Regions from separate parts of the Pseudomonas sp. S2_B07 genome, predicted to be linked through region 2. Evidence: predicted binding sites of a transcription regulator. Region 2 holds the regulator's gene; the other holds the start of a gene.
What was found. Region 2 encodes FliA, which starts transcription of late flagellar genes. Its sites were predicted from a motif close to CTAAAGTTTNNNNNNNNNNNGCCGNTAA; they were not measured.

Region 1 (5,941 bases), 3.2 Mb from region 2:
GGGCGAACGAGACACCGGTGCAGGTCACGATCAACATCCCGCGAATCCACCACGGCGGTGGCGTGTTGCCGACCGGCGCCTTGTACAGCGCCCGATTCTTGACGAACGCACGCAAGGCCAGCAGCAACAGCGCGGCAAAGCCGAAGCCCACAAGCGGCGACAACAGCAACGCGTAGCCGATCTTGGTCGCCTGCGCCCAATCCACACCGCTGGTGCCGTCGTGACCGTGCATCAGGGCATTGGCCACGCCGACGCCGATAATCGAACCGATCAAGGTGTGCGACGACGAGGCCGGCAAGCCCAGCCACCAAGTGCCGAGGTTCCACAGGATCGCCGCGATCAACAGGGCGAAGATCATGGCGAAACCGGCGGAGGAACCGACTTGCAGAATCAGCTCCACGGGCAGCAGGGCGATGATGCCGAACGCCACCGCACCGCTGGACAGCAGCACGCCGAGGAAGTTGAAGAAGCCGGACCACGCCACCGCGAAGTTCGGCGGCATCGAGTTGGTGTAAATCACCGTGGCCACCGCGTTGGCGGTGTCGTGGAAACCGTTGACGAATTCAAAGCCCAGCGCGATCAGCAGTGCTACGCCCAACAGCAGAAACGGGGTCCAAGTGGTGACCACCGTACCGAGTTCGCTCATGTCGTGCATCAGGCTGTAAGCGGTGAACAATAGCCCGCTGGCCAGCACCCCGAAAAACACCACGAGGGTAAGCAGGCTAGGCTTTTTATCGAGTTGAGGTTTGGCGCTACGGACAGCGGATGCCTGAGTATCGGCGGGGTAGGAAGGCGTAGCCATAACGAACAATCCTGATGAGGGAGGTGTATCAGGGATAGTCGTTGCTAATTGTTACAGAGAGACTGCGTCAGATCAGGGTTTAGGGTTTTTGCTATTCCGTTAATCAGAATTCCCCCGCAACCTGTAGCAGCAGGCTTCGCCAGCTGCTGCAGGTTGCGGGGAGACTTAGTAATCCTGGCGCTTGCGAAACGCCCAGCGTCCGGCCAGCACGGTAAAGGTTGCGACCAGTGCCACCAGGATCCAGAACCCTTCCGGGTCGCCGGACAGAGGGATGCCGCCGACGTTCATGCCAAAGAAACCGGCAATGATGTTGATCGGCAACGCCAGCACCGTCACCACCGTCAGCGTAAACAGCGTGCGGTTGCTCTGCTCGTTGAGGTTGGCGGCGATTTCTTCTTGCAGCAGTTTGATCCGCTCACCCAGCGCCGTGAGGTCGTTGATGATCAGTGCAAACTCCTCGGTGGACTTGCGCAGCTCCTTGACGTCCTCCTTCTGCAGCCATTGCGGTGGCCGATTGAGCAAGCGCAGCAACGACCCCGGCTCCAGCGCCAGCAGGCGTTGCAGACGCACCAGCACGCGGCGGTTGGCACCCAGTTCGGCGCGGTTGGTCGACAGCCGCGACGACAACAGTTCATCTTCGATCTGATCCACACTCAAGCTGGTCTTGCGCACGATTTGCGTCAGCACCTCGCCCTGATCGCGCAGCAAATGCACAAGCAACTCCAGCGGCGATCGAAAACATTCACCGGCCTTCACCGAAGAGCGCAGCTTGTCCACCGAGTGCAGCGGTTGCAGACGGGCACTGATGATCAGCCGACTGCGGGCGCACACCCACAGGGTCGAGACATCCGAGGAGACCATGCTGCTGAGGTTGAACACCACGTCGTTGACCACCGCCAGCAAGGCTGAATCCACATGTTCGATGCGCGTCGAACGCGAGCCTTCGTGCAGCGCCTCGAAAAATTCCTCCGGCAATTCCAGATGACTTTTCATCCAGCGCTCGCACGCGGCGTGCGCCAGGTTCAGGTGCAGCCAGAGGAATTCTTGGCTGTCGTCGGGTTGTTGCAGGTATTGCAGCGCTTTGGCCGAATCGATCTCGCGACCACGTTCACCGGGGCGAAAACTGAAACCGTAGAGCAGGCCGAACAGGTCCGTGTCGCGATGGCTTTGGTCGATGCTGTGGTTCATGAGTGCTCGCAAGGGGGCGCTATCGCTCTATGTAGCAGCTGGCGAAGCCTGCGGCTGCAGGGTCGAGTTGTGGCGGGTTTACAGGTTCACCTGAGCCGCATCATCGCAAGGATTCTTGACGGTTGTGTGACGGATCAATGAAGGCCAAATAGTGGCTCTACCGACGGTCGGATTGGATTAAAGAACCGCTCTGGCACGCCGATCTCGCTTACGTTAACGTGCGCGCCTTTGGCCACGAGCCAAGTCGCAGACAGGGACGTCCGGACACCTTTCACGCCATGTCACGGCGTGTCTCACCCCTGTCATGAGTATCACTCGATGCTGCAAAAATCCCTGAGAGCACAAATCCTCGCCTTGTTGAGCGGCAGCCTGCTGGCGATGTTGCTGATCGCTTTGGCTTGCTTTCATTTCCTGTCCAGCGGTGTTCAGAGCTACGCGAACCTGATTGACGGCCCGCTGCACACTTCCCAGTTGATCGATGAAGCCAACCTGCAATTCAAGGTGCAGGTTCAGGAATGGAAAAACGTCCTGCTGCGCGGCAAGCAACCGGCGGACCTGGACAAATACTGGAAGCAATACGAAGACCGTCAGCGCGATGTGCAAAGCATCCTCGGTGAACTGGCCGGGCAGAAGGGCATCGAGCCGCAACTCAAGACCCGCATCGAACGCCTGCGTGATGAACACCGCTTGCTGGGCACTGCCTATCAAAAGGGTCGCGATGCCTACGTCGCAGCCGGTGCCGACCCGACTGCTGGCGATACCGCTGTGAAAGGCGTGGACCGCGCGGCCAGTGATCAGATGAGCGAACTGGTTGTCGAACTGCGCAAACAGGGCGCCGAGCAGTCGAAGCTAATCAGTGCCGACGCTGACCGCACCGTGTTGCTGGGGATCATCGTGATGCTCGCCTCGGGCTTGCTGATCGGTCTGTTGAGCCTGTGGCTGGTCAACCGCAATCTGGTTGAACCGATTCGCAAACTGATCGACTACGTGGCGCAACTCAGCCAGGGCAAATTCGCCGATCGCGTGGCCAGCACCCGTCAGGATGAGCTGGGCAAACTGGCGGTCGCCGCCAATACCCTGCGCGATTTCCTCGCCGACACCTTCAGCCATTTGCAGCGCAGCGCCAAGGACCTCGACAGCGCCAGCGGCGAACTGAACGCCATCGCCAGCCAGATGGCGGGTGGCACCAACGAGCAGTTCAACCGCACTGATCAGGTGGCCACGGCGATGAATGAAATGTCCGCGACCGCGCAAGAAGTTGCGCGTCACGCCGCCGACGCCGCACGCGCTGCCGACGACGCTGACCAGTCCGCGCAACAGGGCGAAAAAGTCATGCAGGGCACCATCCATACCATCACCCAGATGCGCGGTGAAATCTCCAACACCGCCACGGTCATTCGTCAGCTGGAAACCGACAGCGGCCGCATCGGCAAGGTGCTGGAAGTGATTCGCGGCATCGCCGAACAGACCAACCTGCTGGCGCTCAACGCCGCCATCGAAGCGGCCCGTGCCGGTGAAGCCGGGCGCGGTTTTGCGGTGGTCGCCGATGAAGTGCGCAGCCTGGCCCAGCGCACGGCGGCGTCGATCATCGAGATCAACCAGATCATTCAGACCGTGCAAACCGGCGCGGTGGACGCGGCCCAGGCGATTGAAAGCGGGCAGTCACGCAGTGAAGAAAGCGTGCAGCAAGTGACCGAGGCCGGCGCCATGCTGGAGCGGATCACCCAGGCCGTCGAAGCGATTCGCGACATGAACCGCCAGATCGCCACCGCTGCCGAAGAGCAGACCTCGGTGGCCGAGGACATCTCGCGCAACCTTACCGAGATCACCAGCATCGCCAGTACCAATCTGGACAACGTGCAACGCACCGAAGCGGCAAGCCACAACCTGCACGGGGTGTCGTCGCAGTTGAATGAAGTGACGGCGCGTTTGAGCGCGTAAGACCGACGGCTGTGTACCGGCTCGCTTACCGAGTCGGTACACAGTCGATCTCAAGTGCGGCCGGGCCATGTCGATGTGGGAGATACCCAAATCCCACACTGGATACATCCCATGGTCAGCATCACCTCTGTCTCGATCAACCAGACCCTCACCACCTCCACCAGCAAAACCGCGATCAGCGATCCCGCCGCCGACACCTCCGTCACCGCCACTACCGAGACGCCTTCCGACGACAGCAAAGTGGCCGCCGGTGGCGCTCCCGCGTCGAGCGACAGCAGTTCCAGCAGCAGCGAAGAATCCGATGCGGTGAAAGCCTTGCGCAAGCAAATCGCCGAACTGCAAAAGCAGATGCAGGAACAACAGCAACAGCTGCAAGCAGCCCAGGCAAAACAGGAAGATGCCGACGCCAAAGCCGCTGATGTCGCGGCGGCTCAGTCGCAGGTGGCGACCACCTCAGGTTCGTTGCAGACAGCAACGGCGGCGTTGTTGCAGGCGTTGCAGGACGCTGATTCCAGCACGTCGGGTTCGCTGGTCAGTACCAGCGCCTAAGCCTGCACAGGCAGTGTGAAGGTAAACGTCGTGCCCTGTAGCGCGGTCGAAACCACGTCCAGTTTTCCACCGTGGGACTGCGCAATCTGACTGGCAATGTACAAGCCCAATCCGAGGCCGGTCTGCGGCGTATCGCTGGCCGGTCGCGAGTAGGGGCGGAACAGGTAGGTCAATGCGTTCTCGGCAATCAGCCCCTGATTTTTTACGCTCAGGAGGAAGTGCCTGTCCTTGATCTGCGCATTGACCTCGACAGGACCTTGGGGATCGCCGTGGATTACCGCATTCGCCACCAGATTGGACAGCAACTGGGCGACCCGCTCGCGGTCGCACGGGACATTGTGCAAATCGCCGATGGAAGAGGATATGACGCGGTCCGGGTGAACACTCTGGACCTCGGAAATCACATGCCGTAAAGCCGCGCCCAGATCCGCGCAGGGTTTGATGTTCACCGGAATGCCGCTGCCAAAGGAGCCACGGGCAAAATCCAGCACGTCATCGACCAGTCGGGTGGCGCGTCGGGCGCTGGTGAGGATATGCCGGGCCCGTTGCTGATTCGCTGGCTCAGGCAGTTTTCGCAGGAGCATTTCGGCACCGGCACTGATCGCGAACAACGGGTTGCGCAGGTCATGGCCGAGCACGGCGATGAACTGTTCGCGCAATTGCGAGGTTTCACGTTCCTGCTTGAGTGCCGCTTCGGTGTGCTGCTGGTTTTCTTCGGCTTCGATTTGCAGCGCCAGCATCCGGGCGAAGGATTCCATGGTGCTCTGGATCGTGCTGGATGTGAGCGGTGCAGGGTGGGGATCAAGTGCGCAAATGGTGCCGAAAAAGCGTCCGTCGGTGCGGAAGATCGGCACTGAGATGTAGCTTTCAAACTGGTAAATACGCGGCGTGTGGTGACTGTGGTAGAGCGGGTCTTCACTGGCCTTGTCGATCACCACCGACTGGTGGGCCTGACGAATTTCGTGGCACAGGGTCGTGGCCACCTCCAGCTCACCGCCGACCTGCAAGCCAAAATCCAGTTGATCGAGCACGGCGCAAGCGGTCCAGGAATTCTCCGTCACGCGCGCCACCGCGCAGAAACGCAGGCCCGTCAACTCGCGGATGACCTGGAGAATCGCCGGCACCGCGCTGATCCGACCGATCGTGGCGATGTCTGCTGCCGCTGTTTGCCCCATATCGATCAATCCCTGCGAGAACACCGTGGACCGATTCTATCGGGCTGGCGGCGCGTTGGCTCGCGCTGAATTCGGGACGTAAAAAAGCCGCACGATTTGGAGATCGTGCGGCTTTATCAGTTCGGGTTACTTGTCCTGTTTGTTGCTCAGGACTTTGCCGGTCGCAGCATCGAAATCGACGTCCCATTCCGTGCCGTCAGCCAGACGCAGTTCAACTTCGTATTCGTAGCCGTTGAAGTGGTTGTCCAGGTCCGTGTCGGTGATGGTCGCACCCGGATGCAGTTTC
Region 2 (5,941 bases):
CAGAAGCCGAGATTTACCCGGATCGCGAACTGGCGATCAACCCGGGGCAGGTCTACGGCACGCTTAATGGCATAACCGCCAAAGATCCGGCTTTTGGCCTGGAGGCGGTCTGGATCGAAATCAGCCAGCGCGCCCAGGCGCAATCGCTCGGTTACACGGTGGTCGATGCCAGTACCGTGGTTGCCACGCACTTGAACCAGATCCTGTACAAGCACTCCAGCGAACTGATCGGTCACGAAGAAGTCCAGCAACTCATGCAATTGCTGGCCAAAAGCTCGCCTAAACTGGCTGAAGAGCTGGTGCCGGGCGTGGTTTCGCTGTCGCAGCTGCTCAAGGTGTTGCAAGCGCTGCTGGCCGAACAGGTGCCTGTGCGCGACATTCGCAGCATCGCCGAGGCGATCGCCAACAACGCCGCCAAGAGTCAAGATACTGCCGCTTTGGTGGCCGCTGTGCGGGTCGGTGTATCCCGCGCAATCGTCCAAAGCATTGTAGGTACTGACTCCGAGCTACCAGTGATCACCCTGGAGCCAAGGTTGGAACAGATATTGCTCAATAGTCTTCAGAAGGCAGGACAAGGCTCGGAAGAGGGCGTTCTGCTGGAGCCAAGCATGGCAGAGAAGCTGCAGCGCTCGTTGATCGATGCGGCGCAGCGTCAGGAAATGCAAGGTCAGCCGGTGATTCTGCTGGTGGCCGGCCCGGTTCGCGCCATGTTGTCGCGATTTGGCCGACTGGCAGTCCCGGGTTTGCATGTGTTGGCTTATCAGGAAATCCCTGACAACAAGCAAGTGACCATCGTTGCGACAGTAGGGCCCAACGGCTGAGGTAGTGGTTTATGCAAGTTAAGCGTTTTTTCGCCGCCGATATGCGTCAGGCCATGAAACTGGTTCGTGATGAGCTGGGCGCCGATGCCGCCATTATTGGCAATCGCCGGATCGCCGGCGGTGTCGAGCTGACGGCTGCGCTGGATTACAAATTGTCGGCGCTGGCCCCGCGCGTTCCGAACATGGAACTCGAGGATGAGCTGCGCAAGACCCAATCGCGCATTGTGACTGCCCAGGCCGAATTGAGCCTGCGTGGCGATGGCGAGACCGAAGGCGACAAGACCACCAATCGCCAGTTGTTCGCCGGCCTGCCACTGACCGCTGCCGAGCCACTGATCGAACCGACCTACGCCGAACCGCGTCGCTCGGCGCCTGCCCCGGCACCGGCTGCTGGCGGCGTTGATCCACGTGCGTTCGACTCGATGCGCTTCGAACTCAACAGCCTGCGTGAACTGATGGAAGTACAGCTCGGTTCGCTGGCCTGGAATCAGCTGCAAGGCAGTCGTCCGGCCCAGGCCAACCTTTGGCGTCGCCTGCAACGCATCGGCCTGTCCGGCCCGTTGTCGCGCGATCTGCTGGCCATGATCGGTGATATCGATGAGCCCCGTCAGGCCTGGCGCATGTTGCTGGCGCACCTGGCGCGGATGATCGCCACACCGGAAGTCGAGCCACTGGAAGAGGGCGGCGTGATTGCCATGGTCGGCCCTGCCGGCATGGGCAAGACCACCACCCTGGCCAAGCTCGCTGCCCGTTACGTGCTCAAGTACGGCGCGCAGAACATCGCGCTGGTGAGCATGGACAGCTTTCGCATTGGCGCCCAGGAGCAGCTCAAGACGCTGGGGCGCATTCTCAATGTGTCGGTGACCCACGTCGATCCGGGCCAGTCGCTGGTTCAGGCGCTGGAGCCGCTGCTGCGCAAACGCGTGGTGCTGATCGATACCGCAGGCCTTCAGGCCAGCGATCCGGCCCTGCGCATGCAGCTCGAAAGCCTGGCCGGGCGTGGCATCAAATCAAAAAATTACCTGGTGCTCGCAACCACCAGCCAAAAACAGGTTCTAACAGCCGCTTATCACAGTTACAAGCGCTGCGGGCTCGCTGGCTGCATCCTGACTAAACTGGATGAAACGGCAAGTCTGGGCGAGGTGCTGAGCCTGGCGATCAGTCATGAATTGCCGGTGGCGTACCTGACCGATGGTCCGCGGATTCCGGATGATTTGCATCTGCCGCGCCGTCATCAGTTGGTCAGTCGCGCCGTGAGCGTGCAAATGCAGGAAGAACCCAGCGAAGAAGCCATGGCTGATATGTTCGCTGATATTTACCACAGCCCGACCAAGCAGGTTGGCTAAGGTAGTCATGAACAGTTTTTGTACCTACATCGATGGTCTGCCATGCATTGTTCCATTTGCGAACGCGCAGCCAGTAATGTGGCCTCCGTCTATGCAAGACAAGGTAAAGAAATAACATGGGCAGCATGCATCCCGTACAGGTGATCGCGGTGACCGGCGGCAAAGGTGGCGTCGGCAAGACTAACGTGTCAGTGAATTTGTCACTGGCCCTGGCTGAACTCGGCCGTCGCGTCATGCTGTTGGACGCTGACCTGGGCCTGGCGAACGTCGACGTTCTGTTGGGACTGACACCCAAACGTACCCTGGCCGACGTGATCGAAGGCCGCTGCGAGCTGCGCGACGTTCTGTTGCAGGGCCCGGGCGGTATTCGAATTGTTCCGGCCGCGTCCGGTACCCAGAGCATGGTTCATTTGAGCCCGGCTCAACACGCCGGCCTGATCCAGGCGTTCAGCGACATCGGCGACAACCTCGACGTATTGGTGATCGACACCGCTGCGGGCATAGGTGACTCGGTAGTCAGCTTTGTTCGCGCAGCGCAAGAAGTCTTGCTGGTGGTCTGCGACGAGCCGACCTCGATCACCGACGCCTACGCGCTGATCAAACTGCTTAACCGCGATTACGGCATGAACCGCTTCCGTGTCCTGGCCAACATGGCCCAGAGCCCGCAAGAAGGTCGCAACCTGTTCGCCAAGTTGACCAAGGTCACCGACCGCTTTCTCGACGTTGCCTTGCAATACGTCGGCGCGGTGCCTTACGACGAAAGCGTGCGCAAGGCTGTGCAGAAACAACGTGCCGTGTATGAAGCCTTCCCGCGTTCCAAGTGCGCCCTGGCGTTCAAGGCCATCGCGCAGAAAGTTGATACCTGGCCGCTGCCTGCCAACCCGCGCGGGCACCTTGAGTTTTTCGTCGAGCGCCTCGTGCAACAGACCGCAGGACCCGTCCTATGACAGCCAGTGGCTACAACCTCTACAAGAAGTCGGCACGTGACGCGCAGTACGAGCTGATCGAGCGTTACGCGCCACTGGTCAAACGCATTGCTTACCACTTGCTGGCCCGTCTGCCGGCCAGTGTCCAGGTTGAAGACCTGATCCAGGCCGGGATGATCGGCCTGCTCGAAGTATCGACCAAATACGACGCCAGCAAAGGCGCCAGTTTCGAGACGTACGCGGGCATACGAATCCGCGGCGCCATGCTCGATGAAGTACGCAAGGGGGACTGGGCGCCACGTTCGGTCCACCGAAATACCCGTATGGTCAGTGACGCAATTCGCTCTATTGAAGCTAAAACCGGCCGTGACGCTAAAGATCACGAGGTTGCGGCCGAACTCCAATTGAGTCTCGACGATTATTACGGGATTTTGAACGACACCCTGGGCAGCCGCTTATTCAGTTTCGACGATCTGTTGCAGGACGGCGAACACGAAGGGCTGCACGAGGATGGCGCGAGTGCTCATCTCGAGCCGTCACGCGATCTGGAAGATGAACGCTTCCAGGCGGCGCTGGCGGACGCGATTGCCAATTTGCCGGAGCGCGAGCGACTGGTGTTGGCGCTGTACTACGACGAAGAGTTGAATCTCAAGGAAATCGGTGAGGTCCTGGGGGTCAGCGAATCGCGGGTCAGCCAGTTACACAGCCAGTGCGCGGCCCGTTTGCGGGGGCGTTTGGGGGAGTGGCGAGCGCGCTGAAGGCAGTGTGGGGACACTGCGAACGGGGCTGGTGCGGATTTGAACGGCACCGGTCGCGATCTGTTGTGCTCCAGACAGTCATCGAGTGAATTGCCGAATTGATTGAAATGGCGCGTCCAGGTGCTGGGCGCGTTTAAGACTGCTTGGAGGTCGAATTGGACAAGAACATGAAAATCCTCATCGTTGATGACTTCTCAACGATGCGGCGGATCATAAAAAACCTGTTGCGTGACCTTGGGTTCACCAACACGGTCGAGGCTGACGATGGCACTACCGCCATTCCGGTTCTCAACAGCGGGAGCATCGACTTTCTGGTAACGGACTGGAACATGCCTGGCATGACCGGTATCGATCTGCTGCGCCACGTGCGCGCCGATGAAAAGCTCAAGCACCTGCCGGTGTTGATGGTGACCGCTGAAGCCAAGCGCGAGCAGATCATCGAAGCGGCCCAGGCCGGTGTAAACGGCTATGTGGTCAAACCCTTCACGGCCCAGGCGTTGAAAGAAAAAATCGAGAAGATTTTCGAACGCATCGGTTGATCCACTGCGCCACGGGGGAGCTATGGAGCATAAAGAATCTTCACAGGGCGATTTTGAATCGACCCTGAAAAAACATGCCGTCGAACTGGTCGCCAGCCTTGAAAAAGGCAGGTTCGGCGAGGCTGTGCAACTGATCCATGAGCTCAATCAGACCCGTGACCGTGGCCTGTATCAGGAAGTGGGCAAGCTCACTCGCGAGCTGCACAGCGCGATCGTCAATTTCCAGATTGACCCGAACATGCCGCAAGCCGAGGAAGTGTCGCAGATCACGGACGCCACCGAGCGCCTGGGGTATGTGGTCAAGCTGACCGAGGCCGCGGCCAACCGCACCATGGACCTGGTGGAAAGCGCCACGCCGCTGGTCAACAGCCTGAGCGAAGAAGCCCAGGCGTTGAGCACGGACTGGAGCCGGTTCATGCGCCGCGAAGTCGGGGCTGAAGAGTTCCGTGAGCTGGCCCGCCGCGTCGACGGTTTCCTGACACGCAGCACCGAGGACAACCGCACGGTGTCGAGCAACCTCAACGACATCCTGCTGGCTCAGGATTACCAGGACCTCACCGGTCAGGTGATCAAGCGCGTGACCCAGTTGGTCACCGAAGTTGAAAGCAATTTGCTCAAGCTCGTCCTCATGGCCAGCCAGGTAGACCGCTTTGCGGGTATCGAACATGACCGTGAATCGATGCTCGCCGAAAAAGATCCACAAAAACATCTCTCTCAGGGTGAAGGTCCGCAGATTCATGCCGATAAAAGAGAAGACGTTGTGTCCGGTCAGGACGATGTGGACGATTTGCTATCCAGCCTGGGATTTTAGCGTTTCAGCATTCTAGGTTTTTTAGGTTTTTAGACCTGTAGGAGCACCCCCTTAATGAGCTTCGGCGCCGATGAAGAGATCCTTCAGGATTTCCTGGTTGAGGCCGGCGAGATTCTAGAGCAACTGTCCGAACAACTGGTCGAGCTGGAAAGCCGACCGGATGATGCGGACTTGCTCAATGCAATTTTTCGCGGTTTTCACACTGTAAAAGGGGGCGCCGGCTTCCTCCAGCTCAACGAGCTGGTGGAGTGCTGCCACATCGCCGAAAACGTGTTCGACATCCTGCGCAAGGGTGAGCGTCGCGTCGATTCGGAACTGATGGACGTGGTCCTCGAAGCGCTGGACGCGGTGAACAGCATGTTCGGCGAGGTCCGCGAGCGCAGCCCGGTTACGGCGGCGACACCTGAATTGCTGGAGGCCCTGGCCCGTCTGGCCGAGCCGCAAACGGCAGATGAAGCTGCACCGGCTGCTCTCGTGGCTGAAGCACCTGCCGCCGAAAGCGAATCGGGCGACATCACCGATAACGAATTCGAGCAACTGCTGGACTCGCTGAACGCCGTCAAGGCTCAGGCCGAAGCGCCAGTGGCTGCAGCACCAACGCCTGCCAGCGATGCTGCTGCCAGCGACGAAATCACCGATGCCGAGTTCGAGTCGTTGCTCGATCAATTGCACGGCAAAGGCCAGTTCGCCGTTGATGCCGTGGCCCCTGCGCCAGCCGCACCGGCTGCGCCAAAAGCGGC

Region 1: AB4N43_RS23930 (methyl-accepting chemotaxis protein) is a predicted target of FliA. The motif match lies at 2,168-2,195, and genes of this name have one in related genera.

Annotation. Positions count from the first base shown of each region.
Region 1 covers NZ_CP162769.1:5,187,221-5,193,161, forward strand. Annotated here, with positions in the region: gene AB4N43_RS23920 (inorganic phosphate transporter) at 1-802, opposite strand, end outside; gene AB4N43_RS23925 (transporter) at 968-1,990, opposite strand; gene AB4N43_RS23930 (methyl-accepting chemotaxis protein) at 2,309-3,931, shown strand; gene AB4N43_RS23935 (hypothetical protein) at 4,043-4,480, shown strand; gene AB4N43_RS23940 (GAF domain-containing sensor histidine kinase) at 4,477-5,655, opposite strand; gene AB4N43_RS23945 (PepSY domain-containing protein) at 5,782-5,941, opposite strand, start outside.
Region 2 covers NZ_CP162769.1:1,851,501-1,857,441, reverse strand. Annotated here, with positions in the region: gene flhA (flagellar biosynthesis protein FlhA) at 1-821, shown strand, start outside; gene flhF (flagellar biosynthesis protein FlhF) at 833-2,167, shown strand; gene fleN (flagellar synthesis regulator FleN) at 2,284-3,114, shown strand; gene fliA (RNA polymerase sigma factor FliA) at 3,111-3,851, shown strand; gene AB4N43_RS08630 (chemotaxis response regulator CheY) at 4,019-4,390, shown strand; gene AB4N43_RS08625 (protein phosphatase CheZ) at 4,413-5,201, shown strand; gene AB4N43_RS08620 (chemotaxis protein CheA) at 5,256-5,941, shown strand, end outside.